Regions from separate parts of the Marinobacter sp. ST-43 genome, predicted to be linked through region 2. Evidence: riboswitches for the same ligand, from Rfam matches in the RefSeq annotation. Region 2 holds a riboswitch; the other holds the start of a gene.
The links. A riboswitch is a leader RNA that binds a small molecule or an ion and turns the genes downstream of it on or off. The one in region 2 is predicted to bind thiamine pyrophosphate.
Positions count from the first base shown of each region.

Region 1 (15,663 bases), on a different contig from region 2:
ACTTGCCGGAGCCCGATGGCCCCATAATGGCCACAAACTCACCGGGCCAGATCTTCAGATCAATGCCTTTGAGTACAGGAACCGCCAGTTCACCCTCACCAAAGGATCGGGTAATGCCATGAAGCTCAATCAACGGCCGCGGGCTCATCTCAGCATACCCCGAAAGGCAGATCTGCCCTCACCCTGAGCGGCCCGTGGATCCCGGTTTGCGAGCACGACCTGGTCACCCTCGCTCACCCCGGACCGCACCTCCACGTATACCCGGTTGCTGATGCCGGTTTCGATGTCCCGAATCTGTGGCTGCCCTTTTGCATCCAGGACCTTGACCTGGTTTCTCGCCACCGCACTGACTGGCACCCGCAATACATTCAGCGCCTCATCCTGGATAAAGAATACCTGGGCGGTCATCTGGGGCAACAACCGCCCCTCCTGGTTATCGACCGTAAACAGGGCGTTGTAGAGCACCACGTTGTTGGTTACTTCGGGAGTTGGCTCAATGTACTGCAACTCTCCATAGAGCTTATGCTCGGCATCACCGAGTGTGGTGAAGTACACCCGCATGCCCGGTTGCAGCTTGCCGACGTCGGCCTCGGACACCTGGGCACGCACCCGCATGGTGCTCAGGTTGGCAATGCGCATAAGCAACGGCGCGGTCTGACTGGCGTTCAGGGTTTGTCCCTGGCGGGCTTCAATGGACACCACGGTCCCGTCCATCGGCGCATAGATTCGCGCATAACCCAGGTTGGCTTCTTCGGCCCGCAGTGTGGAGGAGGTCTGTTCAATCTGGGCTTCAAGCATGGCCAACTGCGCCCGGGCGGACGCTAACGATGCTTCGGCAGTCTGCAGGGATTCCCGTGTGGTCGCGTCTTCGCGCCACAGGTTCTGCTGGCGCTGGAACTGGGTCTCCGCCAGCCGCAGCTGGGCCTTGCGATCGGCTAACTGGGCCTGCTGGTTCTTCAGCTGGGCGCGGGTGGCATCCACTTTCGCCACATAGACGGTAGGGTCGATTTCCGCCAGCAGATCGCCGGTGCTAACGGGTTGGCCTACTCGTACGTGAATCAGCTCCAGCTGGCCGGAAACCTGTGCACCCACATCGACATAATTGCTCGGTTCAAGCACGCCGGTGGCCGAAACCAGATTCTGGATGTCGCCTCGGCTCACCGCCACGGTATTCAACGCCGGCTCATTGCCGTTACCGTTGCGGGCGTACCAAAAGGCAGCGAAAGCCAAAGCGCACAGTACAATCAGAAATCCAACCCACTTCAGCCAGCGATGCCCGGCACGGGTAGCAGAGGCCATTCAGATATCTCCATGAGTTCAAATCAGACCGAACCATAGAGAACTGATACGTGAAAAAGAAGTCGGGGATCAGGGTTTTGCGAAACCTTTACACGAACGATCTCAGGCGCAAAGAGGATATAGGGTTACAGCCCTCCTGCAGCGAGCTGAATAGCAATCGCAGCCATCATCAGGCCGATAACACCGTCAATCACACGCCACGCCGCAGGCCTGGCTAGCCATGGCGCCAGTCGGGAACCGGCCCAGGCCAGCGCACCAAACCAAAGCACGGACGCGCTGCTGGCACCTGCCACAAACGTGGCCGGATCCTGCTGCTGAGCACCCACGGCCGGAATCAGCAGTAACGTGTCCAGATAAACCTGGGGGTTCAGCAAGGTGACAGCCAATGTTGTAAGGATCACACCTTTGACGGTGCTGCGCCGAGCTTCCCCGGCCTCCAGCGACGCGCGCCCCCTCAAAACCCGATAGAACGCCTGGCCTGCGAGCAGCCCCAGGAACGCCACGCCCAACCACCTGAGCACATCCAGCGCCTCGGGCATGGCCATCAGTGCTGCACTCACGCCAAACATGCCCAGGGTGAACAGCAGGATATCCGAAGTCATACACAAACCTGCTGACCACCAATGGTGTTCACGACGAATGGCCTGGCTGAGAACGTAGGCATTCTGGGCACCAATAGCCACGATGATACCGCCACACACAACCAGGCCTGTCAGATAACTCTCAAACACCACTGCACTCCTTATGATTAATGACGAAAGCCTACCCCGTTACCGCTATACTTGAAATTCATCCTGTTAATACCTGATAAGTTTTTCTTATGCTTGACTACAAATTGCTGGAAGCCCTTGCGGCCGTGGTCGACGCCGGCGGTTTTGACAAAGCCGGCGACATGCTGGGCATTAGCCAGTCCGCCATTTCTCAGCGAATTCGTACACTTGAAGTCAGGCTTGGCCAACCTGTGCTGGTGCGAAGCCAGACTCCGAGAGCAACGCCCGCAGGCCAGAGATTACTCAATCATGTTCATCAGGTGCGCCTGCTGGAACGCGACCTGACCAGTTCCATTCCCTCCCTGGCCGAACCAGCCACTCGATTTCGCGTCGCGCTCAATGCCGACAGCCTCGCAACCTGGTGGGCCTCTGCCGTCGGCGACTTCTGTACCGAAGAAGGAATACTTCTGGACATGGTGGTAGAAGACCAGGACGTAGGACTGCGGCGCATGCGCGAGGGCGACGTAGCCGCCTGCCTTTGCAGCAGCCCTCAGCCGGTTGCCGGCGCCCGGTGCATACCGCTGGGAGTGATGACGTATCTGCCATTGGCCACACCGGAGTATACCCGCCGCTATTTTCCAGACGGGCTGAACAACGGGAGCCTGCAATCCGCGCCCGCCATTGTGTTTGGCCCCAACGACCAACTCCAGCATCGATTTCTGGCCCAGGTAGGCTATCAGGGCAAATTTCCGCACCACCTGTGCCCCTCATCCGAAGGCTTCGTAAAGCTCGCGCTGGCCGGCATGGGCTATGGAATGATTCCGGAAATTCAGGCCCGGGAGCATATCCAGGCAAATCAACTGGTTAATATCGCCCCTGGCAGCGGCCTGGAAGTACCGCTTTACTGGCACTTCTGGCGGCACGGTGGGGAGTTGATGTCTCGGTTGACCCGGAAACTTCAGGATTCTAACGGGCTGGTTTAAGTGGTTTCTGGTGATCAGGGTATCTGCCTAGAAAAAATAGCTATGCAAACCATCCAGACAGGAGTACAGTGGCGGTCGTTGGAAAGATTTAGCAAAGCATTCATCAATAAGACGCATCCCTGTTGTTATAAGTAGTGTTCGTCCTGTTTTTGATCACGCCAGTTTTTATGTTTCCGCACACCGCTGACCTGCCCTCACAACGAGATCAGGCGGCACATTAAATGATTGAATTCAGGATAGTAAAATATGTCTACTGTTACCGGTACTGTTAAGTTCTTCAACGAATCCAAAGGCTTCGGCTTTATCACTCGTGAAGGCGGCCCGGACGTTTTCGTTCACTACAGCGCCATTCAGGGCGGCGGCTTCAAGACTCTGGCAGAAGGCCAGCAGGTTGAATTCACCGTGACTCAGGGCCAGAAAGGTCCTCAGGCGGAAAACGTAGTTGGTCTGTAATTAACAGCCCAGTACGATCAAAAAGGCAGCTTCGGCTGCCTTTTTTGTTGCCTGAAATTCCGTGTTAGTCCGTATTCATCCTTATTAGTACCATGGTCGGGCTCACCTTGAGCCACGCTAAGGCCTATAATGCCTGCTCGGGTGAATTCACTCCCCAGGCCCTCGAGGCTCAGCAAACCAGAAAAGGCCCACCATGTTTTCTGAACAGTTCTATTCCGTCCAGGACGGACGTATTGTGATTTCCGCACCCCAGGCCAGCTACTTTGCCAAAGAGATCGCCGGGGACTTCAATCCGATCCACGATCCGGACGCCCGTCGTTTTTGCGTGCCCGGCGACCTTCTGTTCACCATTGTGGTGTCCCGTTTCGGGCTCTCAGAAAATATGACCTTCAAGTTCCGTAACCTGCTTGGTGCCGAGGTTCCGCTTGAGTTCCGCGAAAGCGAAAATGGCGAAGCCATCAACGTTGTCGACGAAGCCGGTAAGGTCTACCTGGAAGTTACCCGTAAAGGCGCGGTAACCCGGGATGAAAAAGTGATTGAAGAGTTCAGTCGGTGCTATGTTGCGGCGTCCGGGAAAAACTTTCCGCACACGCTCAAGCCCTTGATGGAATCACACGGGGTGATGTTCAATCCCGACCGGCCAATGGTGATGTATGAGAGCATGAGCCTGGCTCTCACGCAGCTGGAGAACCCTCAGCCAGACCTTGAGTTGAATAATGCGGATCTGGAAGTTGCGGGGAAACGCGGCAACGTAACGCTCGAATACAATTTGCAGTCTTCTGGAAAAACCGTTGGCGAGGTTTCCAAGCGCCTGGTGCTGGCTGGCCTTCGGGAATACTGCCCTGAAGCCATGGCCGGCATCGTCGAAGAATTCTACCGGCTCAAGGCAAGGGGTACCCGCTGGGGGATAGAGAGCGAGGATCAACCTGCCGGATTGTAACGTTCAAACGTTTGCAGGCAGACATCCACGGTTACCGATAACGTTTTCAGCGCCGCAGCCCGTGCCCTGCCTTCCGCACTCGCCCGGTAGAGGTGCGGGGTCATTGCCAATAAATCGGCAATAGGATCGGCGCCCTCGAGATGCAGTGTAAAGCGTAAATCCTGGGTGCCAATTCGCCGAAATCCTTCTGGTACCAGAGCCACTTTACGAGAGTCTGCGCGAACTTCCGGATAGACAATCTCCCGCAACTCCCTCAGATGATCCTGGCCGGCGTCTACTTGCACCAGTCGCCCACCCGGCCGCATAACCCGGGCAAACTCCGGATACACCGGAAATCCGAAAAGGCAAAGAAGACGGTCCACTGAAGCCGACAACACCGGCAGATTAGCATTGCTGCCAACCACCCAACATGCGCGCTTTTCCCTGCGCGCCGCCGCCAGCACCGCCCACTTGGAAATGTCCAGTCCGAGCAACGATAGTGAGATTTCGTCCTCCTGGGACGCTAGTTGGCGCAGATAATAGCCCTCACCACAGCCGGCATCCAGACAACTGAGTTCGCTGCCCGTCGCAGCGTCGTTCAGGATTGCAGCCGACACGGCATCCGCAATCGGGCGATAGTACCCCGCCTCAAGAAAGCGCTGGCGCGCCGCCACCATGGTTTTACTGTCGCCGGGATCTTTCGAGCGCTTTTTCTGAACCGGCAGCAAATGTACGTAACCCTGCCGCGCAATGTCGAAGCTATGGCCCTGCGGACATCGCCAGGCTTTATCTACCCGCTGCAGCGGGTTGCCGTCGAGTGGGCAGGCGAGGGATTCGAAGGAAGTGATGTTCACTGAGCGTCCAAACGTTGGAAATGCCGGGCCATTCTAACAAGGAATACCCCATCAGGCTCGCAAACTGCGGAATGGCTTCCTATTCTTGTTGTGAATGACTCGAAAACGCTTAGATGCGTTCTCACCCACCGGGAGGAGTCTCGTCCGTCATGGAGAGGAATAAGGACAGATCGTCGTTACCGTCACAATCGGAGCAAAGTGAACAAAAGTTCCATGAGTTGATTGAGAGCCTGCCGATGGTTGCCGTTCAGGGTTACGACCGGAATCGGAGGGTCATCTATTGGAATGAAGCCAGCACACGATTGTATGGGTACTCCAGAACTGAGGCTCAGGGAGAGCTGCTGGAGGACCTGATTATTCCGGAGCCCATGCGCGCAGCCGTCATTGAGGCCCATACTAACTGGCTTGATCACAACATCAGCATTCCCTCGGAAGAACTGGAACTGAAACATAAGGCGGGCCATCTGGTGCCGGTTTATTCCAGTCACGTCATGATCAAACAGGACACTGGCGAGTGCGAGATGTTCTGTATCGACATCAGCCTGGAAGAGCAGAAGCAAACCAGGGAAGAGCTGGTCCACCGCGCCAGTTTTGATGACCTTACCGGGCTGCCCAACCGCCGTTTGATGGAATCTGAGCTTGAAAGCCGTTTGGCGGAGGCAGAACGCCAGGATCGTGAAGTTGCCGTGATCTTTCTGGATCTGGACAACTTCAAACTGATCAACGATACCCTCGGCCACCATCACGGCGACACCCTCCTTAAATCGGTAGCCGACATTCTAAAGCAGGAACTAAGGCACAGCGATCTGCTCAGCCGTTTCGGAGGCGACGAGTTCGTGCTTCTTCTGTTTGATTTTGACGGCCCAGAGGGAATTCATGAATTGCTCCAGCGTCTGATCAAGGCGCTGGAAAACAAAGTGCAGCTTCAAGGTGATTGCTATCAGGTATCGGCAAGTTTTGGCGTCAGCCTTTACCCACACAATGGCGGCACCGTAGCAGAACTCATGGGCAACGCAGACGCGGCCATGTACCGCGCAAAGGAGATCGGAAAAAATACGGTCTGCTTCTACACCTCTGATATCAACGACCGGCTGGTCGAATACCAACAGATAACCGCCCTGCTGCGCCAGGCCCTGACAAATGGTGGCCTGGAGCTTTACTACCAGCCACAAATAGACCTGAGAACTGGTGGGACGACCTCCTGCGAGGCGCTTTTACGATGTTTCGATAAAGCATCAAACCTTGTCTCTCCGGCGACATTTATCCCGGTCGCTGAAAAATCCGGACTTATAAACCGTATCGGTGACTGGGTCATCGATGCCGCATGCAAACAGCTCAAAGCCTGGCAGGGAACTGAGCTCGCGGGCGTGCGTATTGATGTCAATCTGTCCGGTCGCCAACTGACCAATCCACACCTGGCTGACCAGATCCTGGAAACCATCCAACACTATGGCTTGAAACCTGAGCAACTCGGGGTGGAGCTCACGGAGAACGAGGTGTTTGGCAGTGAAGAAAGCCAAACCAGGCAACTGGAGCGCCTCAAGGCTGCGGGGCTCCATATATCCATTGACGACTTCGGCACTGGTTACTCTTCCCTGGTTTATCTTCGGAAGCTGCCGGTATGCAGCATCAAGATCGATCGAAGCTTCCTTCACTATGCTATGGAAAACGAAAGCGACATGTCCATCATGAAAGCCATGGTTACGGTCGGCCAGAGTCTCGGGTTGAGCATTCTTGTAGAAGGTGTAGAGACGGAGCAACAGGCAAAGCTGATACGTGATCTCGGTTGCGATTTCGCTCAGGGCTTTCTTTACGCCAAACCGATGCCGGCGAAAGCGGCAGAGGCGTTTATGAAGCTCCGGACTTCGCGCAATTTATAAGCAACGAACGAAGCCTGATTTCATTCGGATTAGCCTTGCTGAAGGGGTACGCCAGGGGGCCCCCAGAATCGGACTCCCTCGATTTCAACACCGCTGTCTTCCAAATAGATGGCTTCGGTTAATGCCTGCCGCGCGAGTTCCGGAGTTTCCTGAAAAGCCCAGTCATGGTTACCGGCAACAACAATCTTGTGCCTGTGAGGCAAAGTCCCAAGCCAGTCGTTGAAGTCTATGACGTTTTCTAACGTACCCTGCCCCAGGCAGTCCCCGGCATGAATCAGCACATCACCGTCCGGGATGCCTGGAATGCACCTATGCAGGCTGTGGGTGTCGGAAATACAGACCAATTTCATTTCATTCAATCTGTGTTTAATGGGTTAGAGATTTCGCTCCACTGTATACAAGATAACAGCAAGCTGTTGGCAATTTCGGTAACCCTTTTTCGACAATCAGGGGTAGAAGCCCTCGCTGCTACATAGGCTTGATGTCTTCATTTACCAGGATTCGATATGCCTGTTCCAGCGCATCGAAGATCTCTTCTGGAACCTTGTACTGATATTGCTTGCGTCGGTGATTCGAAATGCGGCCGTTCTGGTCCAGGCAGAACATCACCAGCCTGGAGAGATCGGTGTTGGGTATATCGAAGGACTGGTCTATGCGGCGGTAGATTTCGTCGTACCGCGTGAGGAACACGGTCTCTTCTTTCAGGTGTTGTTCAATAGCCTGTTTGGTTGCACGGGCCATAAATTCTGCGCAGTGGGTGCCATCCCAGTACCGGTAAAGGGCTTCATGGCCCTTAAATTCGAACTGAAACTGGTTTTCGTCGATGTAAGTAACATCCCAGTACTGCCTCGCTTGTTCCGAAAACGCTTGCAGCACACCTAGATATTCGGATTCATTCTGGCGTAACACTATGGATACAGGAAGCACCAGGCCATTCTGAAGGGCTCCACGCTGGCACAGTACCTGGTGAAACAAAAACCGGGACAGGCGGCCATTGCCGTCCATAAAGGGATGAACAAAAACAAAACCAAAAGATACGATGCTGGCCAATACCAGTGGGTCCGTATCTTCCGGCTGCTGGTTTGCCAGCACCATCAGATGTTCCATCAAGGAACGCGAGAGTTCCGGGGCCGGCGGCACATAGCTAACACCCAGCGCACCGCGCAGGCCGTTACTGAGATAGTTCTGTTCCGTTCGGAAAGACACCGCCTGGGAGAACACGTTGCTGATAACGGCGTTTTGCAGGTCTACCAGGTAGTCTTCATCCAGTTTTCGGGGGCTGTGGGCCTGTTTCAGCAGGTTCACAAAGCGGGTGGCTTTATCTTCCGACGGTGCTTCGTTTTCAATGGCGTAGGAATCCCTAGTTTCGTGCAGGTAGGCCCAGGCCAGCGTGCGGTTAAGAATGTCTTTCGGCAGCGACTCGGTAAACTCGGTTGCTTTTTGCAGCAAGTGTTCATCAAGCAACGCCTGAAGCTCTCTGGTTCGCCGCACTGTGATGCAGTAATCCAGTGTGCCCAGGCCATTGAATATCACTCGCCAACGGGGATTCTTCTGTCCCTGGCCGGTAATGTAGGCTTTGGGGTTAAACAACGGCACGTAAGCCTGCTGGATGCTCTCCGTGGCGCGTCGAATCGTCTCACCGGTAAAGTGTTCCCACAGGAAGCAGGCCTTGCGCAGGTATTGGCTGTTTGGGGAGGCATCAAAGGCCTGCCGGATCTCAGGCTCTGGGATGGCCGGCAGTGCCTGGGCCAATACTTGCAAGTTGATACCTTCGTGTTTGATGGCAAACAGAACGTGCCCCAGGCGATCGTCCGGGGCCGGGGCCAGCTTTGCGGGCACAGCAATAGTCTGGCCGATGGTTTCCTTGCGGGTGACCGAGCGCACTTCCGCAGATATCGCCGGCGCTATGGCCGAGATACTGTCCTGATTAATAAGATGTGCGTAACCTGCGTACTGCATGTTTTCCCTTTCATCCCCTCGCCAAAACTTTATTTACACGAAACTCCCTTTTTTTACACTTTTGATAATATAGGCAACATTTTTTACACGCAAGGTCCGGGTGCTCACATTGACTGTACCTGCTGCGAGGCACTAAAAGCGAGAGCAGGAAATCATCTCGCCGTTATAGTCAAAATCGACGCTGAAATCGCTGAGAGAGATGGAAAAAATTAGGAAAACGTTCGCGGGAAAGACGCCGGTTATTTTCCGAAATCGTAAGCAACTGAAAAGCAAGGGTAAAATGGAGGCGCGGGTCGGAATCGAACCGGCGTACACGGAGTTGCAGTCCGCTGCATAACCACTCTGCCACCGCGCCGGGGAAGCCTGGATTCTGGCTTTTGCTCTCAGGAGGCATTGAGAGACTTGGAGAAATTGGAGCGGGAAACGAGATTCGAACTCGCGACCCCAACCTTGGCAAGGTTGTGCTCTACCAACTGAGCTATTCCCGCTCTAATGTTTCAGAGGCATTGCCTCGTCAACGGCTGCGTATTCTACGGATTCCGCCTTCGCCGTCAACACCTTTTTTTCAACTTTCTGTTTTTACTGAAAATCTGCACAAAGTTTAGCCAGCAACGATTCAGGATCGATCCCCAGCCACCGCTGTTGCATTACGCGCACCGGCCAGCTGCCCGGCGGAATCGCAGTTCAGGTAACTGGAGGACTGGAGCCACTCCTGATCGGGGTAGTATTTAAACACCAGCTGTCCGCCCTTGAGCTCGTCTACCACGGTTTTGATGATTTGATTGTCTACCGCCGGACAGCCATGACTACGGCCGATTCTGCCGTACTTTGTTACCCAGCTGTCCTGAACGTAGTCTGCACCATGGATAACAATTGCCCGCTGACGAGCCAGGTCGTTGAAACCCGGTTCCAGTCCATCAAGGCGCAACGAATAGCCATGGGAACCCCGATAGGATTCGGCGGCTTTGAACAGGCCGATACTGGACTGGTGACTGCCCTCGATATTGGAAAATGCGGTTGCCTCAGCATTACCGGAGTTTTTACCGTGAGCCACGAGGTCACGAAGGATTAATTCTCCTTCGTTCAGATCAAACAACCATAGCCTTTCTTTGGAGGACGGCAAAGAGAAGTCGATCACCGCCAGCCGCTCTGGCATGGCCGTGCCATTGCTGATGGCGCAACGGGTTGCCTTGAGTGCGGCTTCGAGAACCTGCGGGCTGAGCTTGGGAGCCGCGGAGGCCAAACGTCCAAACATATCATCGTTCGCGGTTTGGGCGTGGCCTGCGGCCGACAACCCAAGGGTAAAAAGCGCGCCTGCAACCAGAGCAGAAATTCCTCGTCGTTTGTGATGCTTGGGCATCAAACTTACCTCTCAACCAGATAGAAGCTGCATAAATCCACAGATCAAAAAATGCCCCATTCTATCAATAAAAAATGAGACACCCGTCATCGCCGTACAAAAAATAAACAAGCAGTAATCAAACATACGAATTCCGGGGTGTGGCTCCGGCGTGATAGCATTGACTCAACTCAACGGGGTGCCTGGAAGGGCTGAGACCATACCCGCGGAACCTGACCCGGTTAATACCGGCGTAGGGATTGAGTCACCACCTTTCGTGGTGTTCGCGGCATGGCACCCCCGCTACTGAACAAGGTGCCAATGTATGATTTCACGCTTGATTCCCGCGTTGTTCGCCGTGTCGCTGCCGCTGATGGTTGCCGCCGATGAACCGACCGTCCTGAATGTGTATACCCACCCCTCCTTTGCCGCCGAATGGGGCCCGGGGCCCGCGGTTAAAGAGGCGTTTGAAGCCCAATGCGGCTGCTCCCTGAACTACACGGTATTGGACAGCGGCGGAGACATTCTGCAAAGGCTCCGGCTGGAAGGAAGCTCCACCCCGGCAGATGTGGTTCTGGGGCTGGATACCGGCACCATGGAGACCGCTCGGCAAACCGGCCTTCTGGGCCGCCACGGCCAATCACTGGAACGCCTGGCATTGCCTGTTAACTGGGACGACGACACTTTCGTGCCCTACGACTGGGGCTATTTTGCCTTTGTCTACGATACAGAGCAGTTGTCGGAACCGCCCTCAAGCCTTGAAGAACTGGTCAACGCGCCAGACGATCTCAAGATCATCATTCAGGATCCGCGCACCAGCACACCGGGACTCGGCCTGTTGCTCTGGATGCATGCCGTCTATGGTGATGAAGCGCCAGCAAAGTGGCAGCAGCTCAGCGACAAGATTCTCGCAACCACCCAAAGCTGGAGTGACGGTTATTTCTCGCTATTCATGAATGGCGAAGCGCCTATGATCCTCTCTTACAGCACTTCTCCTGCGTATCACATGGCTATCGACAAAACTGACCGTTATCAGGCGGCCCGTTTCAATGAAGGACATTACCTGCAGGTGGAAGTCGCCGCCCTGGTGGAAAGCTCCGATAACAAGACACTTGCCAGAGAGTTTCTGGACTTCATGCTGACCGCGGACTTCCAGCGTCATATTCCACTGAAGAATGTAATGTATCCGGCGGTTGATCTTGGCGATGAATTGCCAGACGTTTTCGACAAGCTGATTACACCATCCGAAGCCCTGTATATAGACCCCGCGAAAGTTGCCACCATTCGCCGACAGTTGGTGAACGACTGGCTTGATGCACTGACCGACTGATGTGATGCCAACACACGCGAGTGCCGCCCCCTTCAGCCATCCTGGCTGGCAAATCTGGCCCGGCCTGTTACTCGGCACCGGGCTATTGCTGCTCGTGGCACTTGGCCTGGGGAGCATACTACAGGAGGCCGGAGAGCTGGATCCGGGGCGCACGCTGGCAAGTTCCTATTTCCAGAGCGTGGTCCGATTTACCCTTTGGCAGGCCTTTTTATCTGTCCTGTTAAGCTTGGCGCTGGCGCTCCCGGTAGCGACCGCCCTCGCCCGCTACAGAAGCTTCCCTGGTCGCACATTGATTATGCGGCTGATGGAGTTGAGTCTGGTTTTACCCACTATCGTGGCAGTCTCAGGCATCATAGCGGTGTTTGGTCGGCAGGGCTGGTTCACCGGCCTGCTCAATATCTGGGTTCCTGGAAATGGATGGAATCTTTATGGGCTGAACGGCATTCTGCTCGCCCACGTGTTCTTCAATGCGCCACTGGCGGCCCGAATCCTGTTGCAGGCTCTGGATTCCATACCCGCGCCACGAATGAGAACCGCCTCTCAGCTTGGGCTCGGCGGCTGGTGGCTGTGGCGTGCGGTACACTGGCCCGCCATCAAACCGGTCCTGCCCGGCGTGGCGGCACTGGTGTTCACGCTCTGCTTCACCAGTTTTGCCATCATCATGACGCTGGGCGGAGGGCCAGGAACAACCACCCTGGAAGTCGCCATCTACCAGGCACTGCGCTTTGAATTCGATTTCGCCCGTGCCGCACTGTTTGCCATTCTGCAGCTGTTGATCTGTGGCAGCCTCTGGTGGCTGGTTTTCCGGAAACGCCTGGACACCGCGGTACTGCCAAACCGACGGCTATCGCGTCAGGTCCCTCTGTTCGCACGGCGCTGGCAAGGGTTTTCAGCAAGTCTGCTCCTGGCGATTTTCACGGCCTTTCTGGTCGCGCCACTACTGGCTATTATTCTGCGCGGTTTACCGGCCTTGTGGCCAACGGCGGATGCTACTTCTATTTATCAACAGCTATTGCCGGCCACCGCTCGCAGCCTGTTAATCGCCATTCCAGCCGGGCTCGGTTCGGTGGTCGTTGCCTTGCTAACCCTGGCGGCAACCAACAGGGCTCGTCTGCGCTGGCTGGCCATAGTGCCGGCCGTCACTGGCTATCTCCCATTGATCGTACCGCCTCTGGTACTGGGGACCGGGCTTTTTATTCTGTTAAGGCCGCAATTGGGGAACACCATGCAGGGCTGGTTCCTGGTGGCACTGATCAACGGGCTGATGGCCGTGCCGTTTGTGCTACAGATACTGCGCGGACCTCTCGCAAGCCTGGACGCCGGATCACTCAAACAGGCAGACCAACTGGGCCTCCTGGGCTGGTATCGATGGCGATGGCTGTATTGGCCGCATCTGCGCCGTCCAGTTGCTCTGGCCCTGGCGTATGGTGTGGCATTATCTCTGGGTGACTTCGGTGTTATCGCCCTGTTCGGCAGTCCCGGCAAACCCACTCTCCCCGTTTTGCTATATCAGCAACTGGGTAGTTACCGCTTAGGGGAGGCCGCAGGTACCGGACTCTGGCTGTTGGGGTTACTGATACTGATTTTTGTATCGCTCTCCCGTGTTCCCGGCATTAAGTCCAGAACAACTTCCGCTGCGAGCCAACCACTGCCGGAGCCTGAACATGCTTGAGATCAAAGATCTGGCCTTCGAGTATGGCCCTGACGGCCATCTCTGGCGATTCGATTTTTCCGTGCCTGCTGGTGAATGTCTGGCCATCCAGGGCCCGAGCGGTTCCGGCAAATCAACCCTGCTCAGTCTGGTTGCAGGTTTTCTCCCGCCAGCCAGCGGCCGGATTCTCTGGCAGGACAAGCCGATCCACTTGCTAAAACCCTGGCAGCGCCCGGTAACGAGCGTGTTCCAGGAACACAACCTGTTCGAGCACCTGGATGTCTTTACCAATATTGGCCTTGGCATTCACCCCGGTCTCAAGCTGGATGAATCTCAACGCCACGCCATTGAAACCGGGCTGGAACGCACCGGGTTAGCAGGTTTCGGTCCCAGAATGCCTGGCGAGCTTTCCGGTGGCCAACGCCAGCGCGTTGCCTTGCTGCGAGCCATCCTGCGGCGCCAACCATTGCTCTTGCTGGATGAGCCAATGACTGGCCTGGACACCGAGACCCGGAAGATTCTGTACGCCATGCTTCTGGAAGAAAAAGCCCGGGGCATCACCATGCTACTGGCCAGTCACGATGAAGAAGAACGCAGAATACTGGCAGACAGCCACTGGAATCTTTAAGCTTTCAGAGAACTCAAACAGGGACTCCGTGACTCCGTGGCAAATGAACCCGGCCTATCTCAGCCACTTGGCGCCCACACTCTCGGTAACGCCGAATTCGGTGGCCATACGCTGAAGTTTTCCGGCGACTGGACTCTGTCCCACTATTCCGCCCTGAATCGGCAAACAACTGCCCTGAAACCTCGCGCAGCAGGCTGCAACCCGGATTTTTCCGGCCTGGGTCGCCTGGACACCGCCGGCGCCTCGCTGATGGTGAAATTGCTTGGCAGCGACGCTCTGATCAGCGCTCTGGAACGAGCCAAATTACCGGATGAACAGCGTGCCCTGATACAGGCGGTTGCTGAAGCCATGAACCAGCCGTCGGCGGAGATCGCAACCGTCAACCCGGTCGTGGCGTTCCTGGCGGAGATCGGAAAGAAGGTGACCACGCTGGGGCAGCTGGTCTGGTTGCTGGCCGGGTTTATTGGCCAGACGCTGGGCACGCTGTTCTACATCCTGCCCCGGCCTACTCGCTGGCGTATAACACCCTTTGTGGCGGCACTACACGACACCGGCCTGAATGCCCTGCCCATTGTGGCCTTGCTCACCTTTCTGGTTGGGGCCGTGGTAGCGTTTCTCGGCGCGACGGTTCTTGAGGACTTTGGCGCGACTATTTACACCGTGGATCTGGTGGCGTTCTCGTTCCTGCGGGAGTTCGGCGTACTTCTGGCAGCCATCCTGCTGGCCGGCCGAACCGCCAGTGCATTCACTGCACAGATTGGTGCTATGAAGGTCAATGAAGAACTCGACGCCATTCGCACCCTTGGGCTCAATCCGGTGGAACTGTTGGTGGTTCCCCGGGTATTGGCGATGATGTTCAGCCTTCCCATTCTCACCTTTATCGGCATGATCTCCGGGATGGTTGGCGGGGCCATGGTTTGCGCTCTGGCACTGGACATTCCACCCAGTCAGTTCATTGCCATTGTCGAACGGGACATTGCCCTGAAGCACTTCCTGGTCGGCCTTGGCAAGGCGCCGGTGTTCGCGTTTCTGATTGCCGTCATCGGTTGCCTGGAAGGCTTCAAGGTGGCGGGCAGCGCACAGTCTGTCGGTGAACACACTACCTCAAGCGTGGTGCAGTCTATCTTTATGGTGATACTGCTGGATTCCGTGGCAGCGCTGTTTTTCATGGAAATGGGTTGGTAAGGCATGGCAGATCATCCGGTCATACAGGTACGCGCACTCGACAACCGGTTCGGTAGCCACATCGTTCATGAGAAACTCGATCTGGATCTTTACCCCCGGGAGATTCTTGGGGTGGTCGGCGGCTCCGGCACCGGCAAGTCAGTTCTGTTGCGCAGCATTGTTGGCCTTAATCCGCCATCCGGCGGACATATCACCGTTTTTGGTGAAGATTTGACGGAACTATCCGCCACGGAGCGCTCCCGCTATGAGCAGCGTTTCGGGGTTCTGTTTCAGGGCGGCGCCTTGTTCACCTCGCTGAACCTTGAGCAGAACATCGCGCTGCCGCTGATTGAACATGCCCGGCTGTCGCGGGCCGAGGCGGAAGAACTGGCCCGAATGAAGCTGGCCTTGACCGGCCTGCCACCAGAAGCCGCCACGAAATACCCGGCCGAACTCTCCGGCGGTATGGTCAAGCGGGCGGCCCTGGCCCGGGC
Region 1 covers NZ_JASSVO010000001.1:745,993-761,655, forward strand. Annotated here, with positions in the region: gene QPL98_RS03510 (MacB family efflux pump subunit) at 1-148, opposite strand, end outside; gene QPL98_RS03515 (efflux RND transporter periplasmic adaptor subunit) at 145-1,299, opposite strand; gene QPL98_RS03520 (LysE/ArgO family amino acid transporter) at 1,425-2,030, opposite strand; gene QPL98_RS03525 (LysR family transcriptional regulator ArgP) at 2,120-2,992, shown strand; gene QPL98_RS03530 (cold-shock protein) at 3,239-3,445, shown strand; gene QPL98_RS03535 (DUF3581 family protein) at 3,639-4,385, shown strand; gene QPL98_RS03540 (putative RNA methyltransferase) at 4,367-5,218, opposite strand; gene QPL98_RS03545 (bifunctional diguanylate cyclase/phosphodiesterase) at 5,368-7,098, shown strand; partial or broken gene QPL98_RS03550 (metallophosphoesterase) at 7,152-7,448, opposite strand; gene QPL98_RS03555 (Fic family protein) at 7,567-9,057, opposite strand; tRNA gene QPL98_RS03560 (tRNA-Cys) at 9,339-9,412, opposite strand; tRNA gene QPL98_RS03565 (tRNA-Gly) at 9,470-9,545, opposite strand; gene QPL98_RS03570 (murein L,D-transpeptidase catalytic domain family protein) at 9,674-10,417, opposite strand; TPP riboswitch at 10,582-10,673, shown strand; gene thiB (thiamine ABC transporter substrate binding subunit) at 10,722-11,726, shown strand; gene thiP (thiamine/thiamine pyrophosphate ABC transporter permease) at 11,731-13,398, shown strand; gene QPL98_RS03585 (ATP-binding cassette domain-containing protein) at 13,391-14,005, shown strand; gene QPL98_RS03590 (MlaE family lipid ABC transporter permease subunit) at 14,042-15,190, shown strand; gene QPL98_RS03595 (ABC transporter ATP-binding protein) at 15,194-15,663, shown strand, end outside.
Region 1: linked by a shared signal. The riboswitch ahead of thiB (thiamine ABC transporter substrate binding subunit) and the one ahead of thiC (phosphomethylpyrimidine synthase ThiC) in region 2 are both predicted to bind thiamine pyrophosphate.

Region 2 (15,663 bases):
GATACTCCATCGCGAAATCGCCTGAAGGCAGACTTCCCACGCCCAGACTGCCCTGAACCCGCAAATCTCCCGGGGTAATACCGTGCTGATTCAGAGCGTTTACTCCGGCGCTGATTTCGGGATCGACTCCGGCCTCTGTCACTTGCCAACGGCCCTCGCCTCTCTCCCCCTCACGCCAACGCACGACGGGTGAGGATGGTGCTCCATCAATACTGTCAAAAACCAGAAGAAGTCGCCCATCCCGTATTTCCCGGAGGACATTTTCGATATGCGTATTGCGCTGTAGATTGAACGCCCGCGCTCCCAGACCGTAAGTTGCCGGCTGTCCAAGGAGGCGCTCCAGATTCATGTTGGGGTTGTTCTGAATAAAGCGTCGGGCTTTTTCCAAGGCAAAAAAGGGCGATTCCAGCCCTGGCAGATCCGCAGCCCGCAGATCCTGAGGTTGTATGATTCTCATTCCAAGTCATCCGTTGACGAGTGCTGATCTTCCCTGTGAAATCCCCTTCACAGGGTTGTCATATTATCAAAGCCGTCAACGTAAACCGTGATCTGCCTTCAGCCAGACCCGAATCAATACCCGGTACTCTTCTCGTCGAGGTCAAACTCGAAACTTTCCGCTCGGCGGACTTCCGTCTTGAAGCTGCCTGAGGGATCAAGTTCCAGCCAGCGATAACCCGGTGCCAGAGGTTCCACGGCAAAGTCACTGGATCCTGTGGCGAACTGGATGCAAGTAGAAGGCGTGGCCAGCAGGCAAGCACCGTTGCGCTGCTGTTCAAGCTCTTGATGGATATGGCCCCACAGCACTACCCGAACCTGCGGATGCCGGTCAATCACCTGCCAGAAGGCCTCCCGGTTTTTGAGCCCGATTTTTTCCATCCAGTCTGAGCCGATATCCACCGGGTGGTGGTGCAGGCTAACCACAGCAGGCATCTCTGGTTGCTCGGACAAAGCCCTGTCGAGAAAACTCAGCTCATCGGCCGAAAGCTCTCCAAACACCTTGCTGTGTACCGAGGAATCGAGCATGACAAACTGCCAGCCGCCCTGGATCCATTGTTTCTGATCAGAGCCGGACTCCGCCGCAATGGAAGATAAGAGCGCGGAATCGTCATGATTGCCAGCAATCCAGAGCGAGGGGCAATCAAACGCCTTCAGTTGTTCAGCGAAATAGCGATACGCCTCCGGCGATGCATCCTGGGTGAGATCTCCGGTGGCAAGAATCAGGTCGGGCTGGCCGTGATTGCGAAGCACTTCGTCAATCACCGCCGCCAGGCTGTCACGGGTGTTGACTCCCAGCAAGGCGCCATCCGCAGACGCCATCAGGTGCGGATCGGTAAGCTGCAACACATTGAGTGGGCGCGCCGTTGTGGGTTTGGTCATGCCAGGCCTGTTCTGTTTTCTGCAAGCAGTTGATAATCCAGACAAGTGTACGATGGCTTAGTTCAGATTGATTGTTCACGAATGGAAGGTGGATCACATTCTGACCAGCGGCACGCTATATTTTGCAGTATTTGACAACCCTGCCACAGGTCCGACAACCGGCTTTATAGACTTTCGGCGAACTGAGAAACCGTTCAGAGATGAGGGTTTTCAATCGATGCCTTCGCCCGCAGACCAGGCTGCATGCTCCATCGGCAGGTGCCCGAAACGCAGGCAGTAGTCCAGCCAATCGGCCAGGAAGCCGTTCACCTGAACCTTTTCATCCGGGTGATGCATAAACCGGTTCGGATAGTCATTCACGGACGCAATCTGTCGTTGCCGGTAGCAGCTGATTACTTCGGCCATGAGGGCATCGTGGTATACGCGCACTGTCATCCGCGGGTTGTTCAGCCATCGGCCGCTGTTGTGGACTTGCTCCAGCAGCAGGGTTTCTGTGAATCTGGCCGTTTGCAGCACTTCAATTCGCACCCGGCCCAGGTACTGGTTCTCCCGGTGCAGTTCGAACTCACATACGGGTTTGCCATCCACCTCAAGTTGGCGCAGCTTGCGCAGGCGCTGATAGTTGCCGTCGCAGAGCGCCCCCAACTGGCGCAGGTCCGGCACATATTGCCTGGGCCGCTTTACCCACTCCGTCATGCTTGCCACTCCCGCTGCAAACGCTCCCGGTTCAGTTGCAGCCACTGGATGGCAATAATCGCGGCGGCGTTATTGATGCGGCCATCAGCAATCATGGCAAAGCATTCTTCCGCTGACACCACGTGGCTGAGAATGTCCTCGTGCTCATGTTCCATACCGAAAACACCACCAGCCTCGGCGGTGCTGATCTGACCGCAATACAGGTGGATCATTTCCGTGGTACCGCCGGGGGAAACCAGGTAATCGCAGATTTTGTCCAGGCGACTGAAACTCAGCCCAGCCTCTTCCTGACCTTCTCGCTGGGCCACCTCTTCCGGACTCTCACCATCCTCATTCATGCCAGCAACAAGTTCCAGCAACCAGGGGGACTGGTTACGGTGGAGCGCCCCCAATCGAAACTGCTCCAGAAGTACAACCTCGTCGCGCGCCGGGTCGTATGGAAGCACGCAGGTGGCATCACCCCGGATAAACAGTTCCCGGGTAAAGACGGGCATGTCGCGACCATCGAAGCGTGGATGCGTCAGCCAGAGTTTGTCCATTCGGAAGAAGCCCTGGAACACGGTTTCACGTTTTTCGACTTTGACGTCGCTGGCGTTGAACTGGAATGGTTTTGGCATTACTTCACCCGGTTGCGCATTCGGCCTTGAACGATAGCCGGAGCCACGGCGGGGTGCAAGTTAACACCCCGCCAGGCTCGGATTCACGCCATCACGGAACCAAGTGAATGCGGGTCAGATCTTGTCGTAGATCTTGCTGCCCGATTCCACAAACTCCCGTGATTTCGCCTGCATACCGGCATCAATCGCCGACACCTCATCGATACCGTGCTCTGCCGCGTAATCCCGGACCTCCTGGGAGATTTTCATGGAGCAGAACTTGGGGCCACACATGGAGCAGAAATGCGCCACCTTGGCCGATTCCTTGGGAAGGGTTTCGTCGTGGTAGGCGCGGGCAGTATCCGGGTCCAGCCCCAGGTTGAACTGGTCTTCCCAACGGAACTCGAATCGCGCTTTGGACAACGCATTGTCGCGGATCTGGGCACCCGGGTGACCTTTTGCAAGGTCTGCAGCATGCGCGGCGATCTTGTAGGTGATAATGCCGGTTTTCACGTCGTCCTTGTTGGGTAGTCCAAGGTGTTCCTTGGGCGTGACATAACAAAGCATGGCACAACCGTACCAACCGATCATGGCCGCCCCAATGCCAGACGTGATGTGGTCATAGCCTGGGGCAATATCGGTGATCAGCGGTCCGAGCGTATAGAACGGCGCTTCGTCACAGCATTCCAGCTGCTTGTCCATGTTCTCCTTGATCAACTGCATCGGCACATGGCCGGGGCCTTCGATCATGCACTGGACGTCGTGCTTCCAGGCAATTTTGGTGAGTTCTCCGAGGGTTTCCAGTTCACCAAACTGGGCGGCATCATTGGCATCGGCAATAGAGCCCGGGCGCAAGCCGTCACCAAGACTGAAGGAGACATCATAGGCCTTCATGATTTCGCAGATGTCTTCAAAGTGCTCGTACAGGAAACTTTCCTTGTGGTGAGCCAGGCACCACTTGGCCATGATGGAACCACCTCGGGACACAATGCCGGTGGTGCGTTTGGCGGTCAGCGGTACGTGGTGAAGGCGCACGCCGGCATGGATGGTAAAGTAATCCACGCCCTGCTCCGCCTGTTCAATCAAGGTGTCGCGGAAGATTTCCCAGGTCAGATCTTCGGCCACGCCGCCGACTTTTTCCAGGGCCTGGTAGATGGGCACGGTGCCGATGGGGACCGGGGAGTTGCGGATGATCCATTCCCGGGTTTCGTGAATGTTCTTTCCGGTGGACAGATCCATGATGGTATCCGCTCCCCAGCGAATGCCCCAGGTGAGTTTTTCCACTTCCTCTTCAATGGAGGAGGTCACTGCCGAGTTGCCAATGTTGCCGTTGATCTTCACCAGGAAGTTGCGGCCGATGATCATCGGTTCGATTTCCGGGTGGTTGATGTTGGCGGGAATGATGGCGCGGCCCCGGGCCACTTCATCCCGAACAAACTCGGGGGTAATTTCAGGGGGCAGGTTGGCACCGAAGGACTGGCCGGGATGCTGTTCCGCCAGCAAGCCGTTAGCCCGGGCTTCCTGCAGTTTCATGTTTTCCCGGATGGCAACGTATTCCATCTCCGGCGTAATAATGCCCTGGCGAGCATAGTGCATCTGGGATACGTTTCGTCCGGGCTTGGCGCGCAGTGGCTTTCGCTCGTCCATAAACCGAAGGGGATCAAGCTGAGGGTCTTTCATGCGGCGGCGGGTGAATTCGGAGGTGTAGCCTTCCAGTTGCTCTACATCGCCCCGTTCGGCAATCCAGGCGGCACGAACCGGCGGCAAGCCCTTACGCAGATCGATAGTGGCTTCCGGGTCTGTGTAGGGCCCGGAGGTGTCGTACACCACCACCGGCGGGTTCTTTTCGCCACCCATTTCAGTGGGGGTGTCGCCCACGGTAATTTCCCGCATTGGCACCCGTAGATCGGGTCGGCTACCCTGCACGTATATTTTTCGTGAGCTTGGTAATGGTTTGATTGCTGCGGAGTCTACTTTTGCGGAGTCGCTGAGGTATGCTGGTAAGTCCGTCATGATCTGCTCCCGGGTGGTCTTGTGGTATCGGGTCGCGTATGACGGAGTTGCGACAAATAGCCGTACAGGCATGGTGTCGCGGTTCATCTGGCCTTAATCCCTACGCCGGTATTATCCGGATCAGGTCGCGGGTTCTGCGTTGCAATCTCAGCCGATCGCCAGTTTATGGCGAATCAGCACCCCGTCAAGACGCGATTCTGAATTCGTTTGTCCACAAAATACGTGGACTTAGCAAGTCTAGAGACGGGAACGATTATTGTCCATAATGGTCAACCAATACCTTTGGGTCATTGCCGGGCAGATTCCCGGTGTCAGTATTTCAGGAGAACCAATGAAAAAACGTTTACTTCCAGGATTGATCACCCTGCTCGCAGCCCAGCCTGCGCTTGCTCTGGATCTGATGGAAACCTACGAGAAAGCCCTGTCTTACGACTCCGGCATTGCCTCTGCCATGGCACAGTTCCAGGCCCAGCAGGCCGCCAGTGATGTGAGCAAGAGCGCCCTGCTGCCCAAAATCTCGGCGGTTGGGTCAGCAAGCTACACACGTTTCGAGCCCAGGAATATACCCGGGGGGGCAAACGCCGATGAGCTGACGCGGCAACTCTTCTCGGGAGACAGTTATCGAACCTACCGCTACGGCGTCGAGCTGACCCAGCCACTGTTCCGGGCTCAAGACTGGTTCAGCTACGAAGCCAGCCAGTTCCAGGCCGAGGCGGCCGAGGCCCAGTACAACCTGGCCCAGCAACAACTGATTCTGGATGTGGCAACCGCCTACTTCGATGTCCTGCGCGCCAAGGACACCGTCACAACCGCAAAAGCGACTGAAACGGCCATCCAGCGCCAGTACGAACAGGCCCGGGAACGGTTTGACGTGGGGCTCATTGCCGTCACCGAAGTCTATGAAGCGCGTGCCAGCTACGACGATGCCAGGAGCCAGCGCATCGCCGCCGACAACGACCTGAATGTGGCCAGGGAACAACTGGCCCGGTTAACCGGAGAATATCCGGACGCCATGGAAAATCTCAGGCAGAATTTTCCGCTCGGGCGCCCGGAGCCCATGGATCCGACTTCGTGGGAAGCAACCGCGGTGGAGCAAAACTGGTCTATTCAGGCGGCCCTGAGGCAACTCAATGCCAGCGAAGCCAGCCTGAAAGCGGCAAAGTCCGGTCATTTGCCAACCCTTGAGCTGAGCGCCTCCTACCAGGAAACCAGTCTGGAGAACGCCCTTTCTACCCAGCAGGAGGGCAACCAGTCCGTTGCCTCACTGTCACTGACCATCCCGCTCTACACGGGCGGCGGCACCCAGGCCGGCGCCCGGGAACAGCGTTCGCTGGTCACCGCCGCCGAACAGGACCTGAATACGGTGCGCCGGGATGTACAGGTGAACACCCGCAGCCTGTTCCTGACCGTGAACAACAACGTGGAGACAGCCTCTGCCCTTGAGCAGACCATCATCTCCCGCCGCAGTGCACTGGATGCAACCCGCGCCGGCTATGATGTAGGTACCCGGAACATTGTGGAAGTGCTGGATGCAGAACGTGCGTACTACGTGGCCCTGCGGGATTACGCCAACGCCCGCTATGACTACGTGATCAACACCCTGCAACTGAAGCAGGCGGCAGGCACCCTGAGCCCGCAGGACCTGATTGACCTGAACAACTGGCTCAGTGAAGGCGCTCAGGGCATAGAGGCACTGGCCAACGATGAGGAAGTGCTGGACGACCCGATGCAATAACGCTGGCCTTGAGCATTACACCAGCCAGGCGGGCCTCCTGATTCAGGGGCCCGTTTTTACAGGCGCTCGACAATACCCTCAACGACCCTGTCCAGTGCCCCGCGATTTTTATTCACCACCGCCAGTGCCCGCTCCCCCAGAGCCTGCCGTTCTTCCCGGGTCGCCATTAAACGGACCACGGCCTGGCCCAACTCGTCCCCGCTTTGGACCATCACCACACCCTCGCCGGCACGAAGGCGCTCATACACCGTCTCAAAGTTGAACACATGCGGGCCGGAAAGTACCGGAATACCCCAGGCCGCCGGCTCCAGCGGGTTGTGCCCGCCCCTTTCAATCAATGAACCGCCGACAAACGCCATGTCACCCGCGCCGTAGAGCATCATCAGCTCGCCCATGGTGTCGCCCAGGTATACCTGAGCATGGGCAGGATCTTGCTGCAGTGAGCGGCGGGCCACGTTGAAACCGGCTTTTTCCGCCAGCTCCGCCACCGAACCAAACCGGTCCGGGTGGCGGGGCACAATCACCAGCAAAGCCTGCGGGTGTTGCCCGAGCACCGCCCGATGGGCCTCCAGCAGCTGTTCATCTTCGCCGGCATGCGTACTGCCAGCGACCCACACGGGCCGCGCTCCCAGGATTTGTCGACACTGGCGGGCTGACTCACGAATGCCTTCGGTGATATCCACGTCAAATTTCACGCTACCCGTCACTTCCACACTGGCCGGTGCGACACCAATGCGCCGAAAACGCTCAGCATCTTTCTCCGCCTGGGCGGCGATCCAGGTAATTTTCTGCATGACCGGTCGGACCAGTCCCCGCACCCGCTCGTAGCCCCGGGCCGAACGCTCCGAGAGACGGGCGTTGATGAGGAAAACGGGAACCTGTTTGCGGTAGCACTGGGTGATCAGGTTCGGCCAGATTTCGGTTTCCATCACTACCAGGATGCGAGGCTTTATTTGTTTCAGAAAGCGCCCTACGGAGCCTGGCGTGTCGTATGGGGCGTAGGCGTAGGCAATTTTGTCGCCAAACATCTTCCGGGCCTGGGCCAGTCCTGTTTCAGTTGTCGCAGTCATTAGAATGGAGGCATCGGGATTTTCCGCAACCAGCCGCCCGACCATAGGACCTGCTGCAATCGTCTCACCAACGGATACCGCATGTACCCATATAACTGTACCCGACATCTCTGGAACATAGCCTAAACGATGCCACCATTTCTCTCGACGCGCGGGCGCCTTCCGACCACGCCACCATAACCGGCACAAAATCAATGGCAACGCCAACCTGATTAGCTGCGAATAAATGAAGAGCAACACGCGGGACTCCCGGCGAAATGATGCGTTATCATAGTGAAATCATTGTATCGCGGGGCATCTTGCCTTCGGACAAACTTTTTGTCGATTCAGGAACAGCAATTTTGAATAAGAAGTACCGCCAAAAATCCCGGAATACTGACTACTCAGCCTACCTCCATCCCCGCTGGTGGCCAACCTGGGTGGGCATTGCTCTCATGTGGTTTACCGCACAGCTTCCCCTGCGTATTCAGTGGAAGTTGGGGAAAGCTGCCGGACTGATCACATGGAAGTTGGCGAAGAGCCGCCGGCACATCACCGAAACAAATATCCAGCTGTGTTTTCCGGAATACAATGACAAACAACGGGCGGCCTTGGTCCGCAACTCATTTATCGCCAATGGCATTGGCCTGATGGAAATTGGAATTGGGTGGTTCAGAAACACTGAAAAGCTGAAAAAAATCACCTCTATTCATGGCCTCGAACATTTCGAGAAAGCCAAACAGGAAGGTCACGGCATTTTGCTGATTGGCGGCCACTACAGCACATTGGAAATGGGTGGTTCCCTGGCAACCCTGTATATCGATTCTGATGTCATGCAGCGCGACCACAACAACCCGCTGATGAACGCCGTAATGACCCGCTCACGCGCCAAACGCTACGGCAAAGTACTGGCGGCCAAAGATCTTCGCGGACTGTTACGCAGCCTGAAAGACAACCATGCTGTGTGGTACGCCACCGACCAGGACTATGGCAGGAAAGACATCGTCTTCGCACCCTTTTTCGGCGTACCCGCAGGCACAATCACAGCAACCTCCCGCATTGCTGAACGCAGTAAGTGCGTAGTGATGCCATTCAGTCATTTCCGTCGAGAAGACAAGCCCGGATATGACATCTATTTCCACCCACCTTTAGAGCATTTCCCAAGCGGGGACGATCTCGAAGATGCCACGCGCATCAACGCGGTTATTGAAAATGAAATTCGAAAAGCACCGGATCAGTATCTCTGGATGCACCGCCGGTTCAAGACCCGACCGAACCCAGAGGACCCCGGATTCTATAACAAGAAGCGCAGGAAACGCTCCGGAGCATCAAAATGATCTATCCAGTCATCATGGCCGGTGGCACCGGCTCGCGCCTATGGCCGATGTCCAGACAACTGAATCCGAAACAGTTCCTGAAACTGACCGATGACAAACTGTCGATGCTGCAGCTGACAGTTGCGCGACTGAAAAGCATGGAAGCAGCCGACCCAACGCTCATCTGCAACGAGGAGCACCGGTTCCTGGCCGCTGAGCAGATGCGCCAAGCAGGCCATGACGACGCCAGAATCATTCTGGAACCCTGCGGGCGAAACACCGCGCCGGCCATAGCCCTGGCTGCCCTCCAACTGGCAAAAACCGTCGACGAAAACGAAGACCCTTTGATGCTGGTACTGGCAGCGGACCACCTTATTCAGGATACGCCAGCCTTCCAGGCGGGCATTGCCCGCGCCATTCCACTGGCCAACCAAGGTAAACTGGTTACCTTCGGCATTGTGCCGGGACACCCAGAAACCGGTTATGGCTACATCCAGCAAGGCCCGGCACTGGACGAGGAGAGCTTCAAGGTTAATCGCTTTGTCGAGAAGCCGGACCAGAAGACGGCCGAAGAATACCTGGCCTCGGGGGACTACCTGTGGAACAGCGGCATGTTCATGTTTGGCGCCCGCACCTATATTGAAGAACTGAAAAAGCATCGCCCCGACATCCTGGCCATCTGCCAGGCAGCCATGGATGATGCCAGCGAGGACCTTCACTTCGTTCGTGTGAACGAAAACGTATTTGCCGATTGCCCGGAAGATTCCATCGACTACGCGGTCATGGAAAAAACCGACAACGCCGCCGTCGTATCACTGGACGCCGGCTGGAGTGACATTGGCTCCTGGTCCGCCCTCTGGGCAGTCAGTGAGAAAGACACCAACGGCAACAGCTTCAACGGCGACGTGATTGCCCAAAACACAGCCAACACCCTGGTTCGGGCCGACAGCCGCCTAGTGAGCACCGTCGGCGTGAAAGATCTGGTCATCGTGGAAACCAAAGACGCACTGCTGGTCGCCCACAAGGACCATGTGCAGGATGTGAAAAAAATCGTGGAAACCATCAAGAACGATGGCCGGCACGAGCACATGAACCATCGGGAAGTCTATCGCCCCTGGGGTGTGTACGATTGCATCGACAACGGCAGCCGTTATCAGGTCAAACGCATTACCGTGAAGCCCGGCGCCAAGCTCTCGGTGCAAATGCATCATCACCGGGCAGAACACTGGATTGTTGTGAGCGGGACCGCAAAAGTGACCAACGGAGAGAAAACCTATCTGGTCACGGAAAACCAGTCCACCTATATTCCCATCGGGCAGGTTCACTCCCTTGAAAACCCCGGCGTTATAGATCTGGAGCTTATTGAAGTTCAGTCCGGCTCCTATCTCGGAGAGGACGACATCGTGCGCTTTGATGACAAATACGGAAGGTCATGAGCAAGCTAAAATACTATCTGATCATCAGTCCCATTAAGGTCGTTGGCACACTCTCTCTGGGCCTGGCGCAGCGTCTTGGAGCCTGGGGCGGCAAACTGGCGTGGGCGTTGGGAGCCGATGCCCGAAAAGTCACCGAGACCAACATCCGGCTGTGCTTTCCCGAGCTTTCCCAAAAGGAACAGACAGAACTCGCCCGAACGTCTTTGATGCATACGGGCATGACTGCCCTGGAAATTCCCATGATGTGGGAATGGCCGGTGGAGAAATGCCTGGACCAGATCCGCGAAACCCAAGGCATTGAACTGGTTGATCAGGCACTGGCCTCCGGCAAGGGGCTGATCTTCCTGGCTCCACACCTGGGCAACTGGGAACTGGCCGGCCTTTACTTTTCGGCCCGCTACAACATGGCGGCGCTGTACAGCCCTCCCAAGATCCCCGAGTTTGAGGACTACATGATCAAAGTCCGGGGCCGGCTTGGCTGCGAACTTGTCCGCGGTGACCGTAAAGGGCTTTCCAGGCTGGTCACGATCCTCAAGGAAGGTGGCATTGCCGGCATTTTGCCGGACCAATCCCCCCGGGGGAAAACCAACGCCTACGCCCCGTTCTTCGGCACAGAGATTCGCACCATGACCCTGGCAGGCAAGCTACTTCAGAAAACCGGCGCTGCGGTTCTGGTAACCTACGCCGAACGATTGCCGGATCATCAGGGTTATCGCCTGGTGGTCACCGAAGCGGAACCCGGCCTGACCGACCAGGATTCAACCACTGCGGCTGCCGCCCTGAACCAGTCGGTGGAAAACGTAGTCCGCCTTATTCCTGAACAATACCAGTGGGAATACAAGCGTTTTCGTCATCAGCCTGACGGCAAAACAAACCCTTACAATTTCAAAAGCTAGAATCGCAACCTTATGTTCAAAGCACAGAGACGGCAAAAGCGCCTTAAAGCGAAACAGGAAGCGTTGGAGTTGACCAAAAAAACGGTGGTCTCTGCGCAACTCTTACAGTCGGCCCTGGCATCCCGGGAGGCGGGGGTCGGCAATGCCAAGCCTCATGAAATAACGGTTTCCCTGACCAGCTTCCATAAGCGTATTGATAATGTTCACCTCACCATTGAGAGCATTTTTCAGCAGTCCCTGCGCCCTGACCGGATTATCCTGTGGCTCGCCCGGGATATGGATGAGGATAACCTTCCGGAGATCCTCACGCAGCAGCAACGGCGAGGCCTGGAAATCCGGTTTATGGAAAGAGACCTGGGGCCCTATGGCAAGTTTTTCCACACACTGAAGCAACACCCGGATAGTCTGATCATCACCATCGATGACGACATCCTATATCCACATGACATGGTCGACATGCTGTACCGGAACTGGGTAAAAGAACCGGAAGTGATTCACTGTCACCGGGCTCATACCATTGGGTTTGATGGCAATGGGAAGCTGCTGCCCTACAAGCAATGGAACAAAGGAAAAGCGAGCACAACCCCTTCCTTGCTGACCTTTCCCACCGGCGTCGGCGGCGTACTTTACTTTCCGGGCTGTTTCGATGAAAGAATTCTGGATGAAGAACTTTTTATGTCTATTTGCCCCAAAGCAGATGACATCTGGCTAAAAGCCATGAGCCTCAAAAAAGGCGTTCTATGCAAGCGCGTGGAAGACTATCGCAACTGGGGCACTCGGTTCCTTGTCGTGGAAGACTCTCAGGTAACCGCACTGAAACGATCCAACAAATCCGGCCCCCAAAGCAACGATGTCAAGTTCAAAGCGGTTTGGGACTATTTTGATTTGTGGGACAAGATCGGAGCCGATGCCCCGGAATCCAGAAGGACATCCTAATTCGTGAGCGCCAGCTTTCCCTCCGCCCCCGTAGTGTGGATGATCACAGACCAGAAGCCCGGCCACCGGAACCAGCTACGCGGGCTCGGTGACCGGTTAACCACTCGCTTCGCCCCCCAAATACACTGGATCGAAGCCCAGCGGTATAGCGCATCCTGGTGGCAAGCCATTTTTGGGCGAGCACCAGTGATCGATCAACCGACGCCAGACATCATCATCGCTGCCGGCAGCCAAACCCAAAAACTGCTGCTGGCCTGCCGCAAACGTTATGATGCAATGACTGTTGTGCTGATGCGCCCGGCACTTCCATTCGCAAAACCAGACCTTTCGATCATTCCGGCCCACGACAACCCGCCGGACCGCCCGGATGTACTGATCACCCGAGGTGTTCTCAACGCCATCAAACCACAAGAGCAGCCCGTCGAAGCACAAAACGGTCTGATCTTGATTGGAGGCCCTTCAGAGCATTACGAATGGGACGGTGAAGCCATCTTAGGGCAGGTCAGCACCCTGGCCGACGAATACCGCGATTGGCACTGGACAGTCACCTCTTCACGCCGGACGCCAGCCGCCCTGCTCGAACAACTGACCGACATCCAGCGGAACAACGTGACATTCCACCACCACGAAAAGACCGGCCCCAACTGGTTAATCGACACGCTGGCCGAGACACGCACTACCTGGGTCTCCCCAGACAGCGTGTCCATGGTTTATGAAGCACTCACCGCAGGCACATCTACAGGATTATTAGATCTGAAAGCCCGCAACAACAGCCGTGTCGTTCGGGGCCTGGAGTCACTAAAGGCCGATGGATTGGTGACTGAATGGCAGGACCGCGCTCAACTCATGCAGGCGGAACCCGGCAAAGCCCCCAAACTGTGGGAAGCCGACCGTGCCGCTGAGTGGGTGATCAGAAAATTCAGGGAGTTTCATCAATGAGAGTACTGCAAGTCCTGCCGGCACTGAACAGTGGCGGCGTGGAACGAGGCACGGTGGAGTTCGCCCGCGAGCTGGTCAAACAGGGCCATGAATCCATCGTGCTTTCCTCCGGCGGGCGCCTGGTTGATCAACTGGAAGCCGAAGGTTCACGCCACGTCACCATGCCGGTCCACCGCAAATCCCTGGCCTCATTTGGACAGATACTGCCCGTGCGCCAACTCCTGAAACAGCTGAAGCCGGATGTTGTGCACGTCCGCTCACGGCTCCCGGCCTGGATCATCTGGCTGGCCTGGAGGGGCCTGCCGGAAAAAGATCGCCCGGCCCTGGTCAGTACCTTTCACGGCATGTATTCCGTGAACGCCTACAGTGCCATCATGGCCAAACCGCAGCATCTGATCGCCATTTCCCACTGCGTGGAACGGTACATTCTCGATAACTACAAGGTAGCCCCCGAACGCATTACCGTCATTCAGCGCGGCGTGGATACCCGCGCCTTCCACCCGGCACCTCCCGATGCCGCCTGGCTGGAGCAGTTTTATTCAGAACACCCTCAGCTCGAAGATAAAAAGCTGATCCTGATGCCCGGCCGGCTGACCCGCTGGAAAGGTCAGGAGGCGTTCCTGGCCATGATGGCGGACCTGCTCCAGCGCGAGCCAGAGGCACACGGCGTTGTTGTTGGCGGCGCCGAGAAAAACAAGGAGAGTTACCTGGCAGAACTGAAAGCACAGGCAAGAGAGCTTGGCATTGACCAGCAGATCACCTTCACCGGCCACCGCTCGGACATTGTCGAGTTCTATCGATTGGCCGACGTGGTCTGCCATATGTCGAACAAACCCGAACCTTTCGGCCGCACCCTCACGGAAGCCCTGGCGGTGGGCACACCGGTTGTCGCCTTCGACCGTGGCGGGGCGGCAGAGTCGCTGTCCGCCTGTTTCCCCGAAGGCCTGGTACCACCGGATGACCTGACAACCTTTGCCGCCAGGGTGCATGAACAACTGCACCAGCATCCCCGGATTGTTGTGCATCCAGAGTTTCAGTTGGAGCACCAGGTACAGGCAACCCTTGAGGTCTATCACAGAGCTGTAACCCACAGCTGAAGACCCTGACCAGGCCGGCTGGTACAATAATCGTTTTATTATCCAAGGGACCCGCCAGACATGCGAGTACTACACATTGCCTACCAGCAGTTGCGCCGGTACGGCCAGACCCGGGTGAGCTGGGCTCAAAAACTCAGTTTTGGGTTGATCAAAAACGATCACTATGTAATTGATTTTAGTGACCGAGATATTGCTGCGTTTGAAGCACCACTTGGCATTCGGGATCTGGGCCACAAAAAAGCCAATCAAAAATTACTGGAAACCGCTGAAGCGGCAGAACCAGATCTAATCATTATTGGCCACGGTAATATCATCACCAATGAAACGCTGCTTGAGGTCAGGAAACGTAACCCTAACGCTGTGCTGGTTCACTGCAACCTTGATCCACTATTTGTCCCTGAAAATGATGCAAAAATTCGTCATCGAGCCGAAGTTTGTGACGCTGTTTTTGTCTCAACGGGACGCAAAGAGCTTGAAAGGTTCAAAGACACGAGCACTCGTCTTTACCATATTCCGAACCCAGTCGATCCTTCCATCGAGGTCTACAACAACGCCGAAAAGACAAATCTGCCCGTTGATCTCGTTTTCTGCAGCAACAGCGACGATTACACACGCCGACAGGAAATCGTGAAAGAAGTAAATGAAAAACTGGGCAGTGAGCTGGTGTTTAAGGCCCACGGTAGCTTTGGCTCCTCACCCGTCTGGGGACGCGATTACGATAAAGCCTTAAGCGAATCCAGAATGGCACTCAACCTGAACCGCCAAGAGGGGGATTACTGGTACTCCTCTGAGCGCATGGCTCAGCTAGCTGGTAATGGAATTCTACAGTTTACGCATGAATCCGCCCGGTTTGATGAGCTATTACCACCGGAAACACTCGTCTATTTCTCTGATGTAAATGATCTGGTTGCGAAAATTCGAGAGTTTCACCAGGATGATGAAAAACGCCGCAACTGGGCAAGAAAAACGCGCGATTTCTTCCATCGCGAAATGAATACTCGCTTGTTTTCTCAATACATTGTGGAAGCATCCATGATGCAGCCATTCAGTCACGACTATGCCTGGGCGCAAGACATTAACCTGGACGGCAGCCTGAAATGACGCTAGTCCTGACTGACCACAATCCATTTGCCCAGGGCGGCAACCGGCTGTGTTTTGTACACCCTGAAGACAGCCTTCGATGCATAAAGGTACGTCGACCGGATTTCACCCTGGAGGACCGTCGGCGGGAAAAGGGGTTCCCGAAAAACCTGAAGCCCCTCTCCAGCTTCGATGATAACCGGGAAGAATTCTTGGTCATGGAACAGCTGATGCGCATCTATGGCGAACAAGTTTTCCAGCACATCAGCCGCTGTTTTGGCTTTATCGACACCAATCTTGGACAGGGGCTAGTCTCGGAACTGATTCGCGATTACGACGGAGCTATCTCTCAGACTCTAAAAAAATATCTTTGGGATCAAGGCCTAACTGAAGACTGCCAAACCGCCATAAATGCTCTCTGTCGCTTTTGGGAGCAAGAAGTTATTCCATCCAGGGACCTGTTACTGCACAACATCGTGGTGCAGCGAAGCCAAGCT
Region 2 covers NZ_JASSVO010000009.1:31,575-47,237, forward strand. Annotated here, with positions in the region: gene QPL98_RS12315 (DUF2235 domain-containing protein) at 1-457, opposite strand, end outside; gene cpdA (3',5'-cyclic-AMP phosphodiesterase) at 571-1,377, opposite strand; gene QPL98_RS12325 (DUF1249 domain-containing protein) at 1,588-2,073, opposite strand; gene QPL98_RS12330 (NUDIX domain-containing protein) at 2,070-2,690, opposite strand; gene thiC (phosphomethylpyrimidine synthase ThiC) at 2,805-4,682, opposite strand; TPP riboswitch at 4,763-4,876, opposite strand; gene QPL98_RS12340 (TolC family outer membrane protein) at 5,014-6,417, shown strand; gene waaA (lipid IV(A) 3-deoxy-D-manno-octulosonic acid transferase) at 6,474-7,727, opposite strand; gene lpxL (LpxL/LpxP family Kdo(2)-lipid IV(A) lauroyl/palmitoleoyl acyltransferase) at 7,745-8,803, shown strand; gene QPL98_RS12355 (mannose-1-phosphate guanylyltransferase/mannose-6-phosphate isomerase) at 8,800-10,218, shown strand; gene QPL98_RS12360 (lysophospholipid acyltransferase family protein) at 10,215-11,114, shown strand; gene QPL98_RS12365 (glycosyltransferase) at 11,184-12,050, shown strand; gene QPL98_RS12370 (mitochondrial fission ELM1 family protein) at 12,090-12,989, shown strand; gene QPL98_RS12375 (glycosyltransferase family 4 protein) at 12,986-14,086, shown strand; gene QPL98_RS12380 (glycosyltransferase) at 14,147-15,187, shown strand; gene QPL98_RS12385 (YrbL family protein) at 15,184-15,663, shown strand, end outside.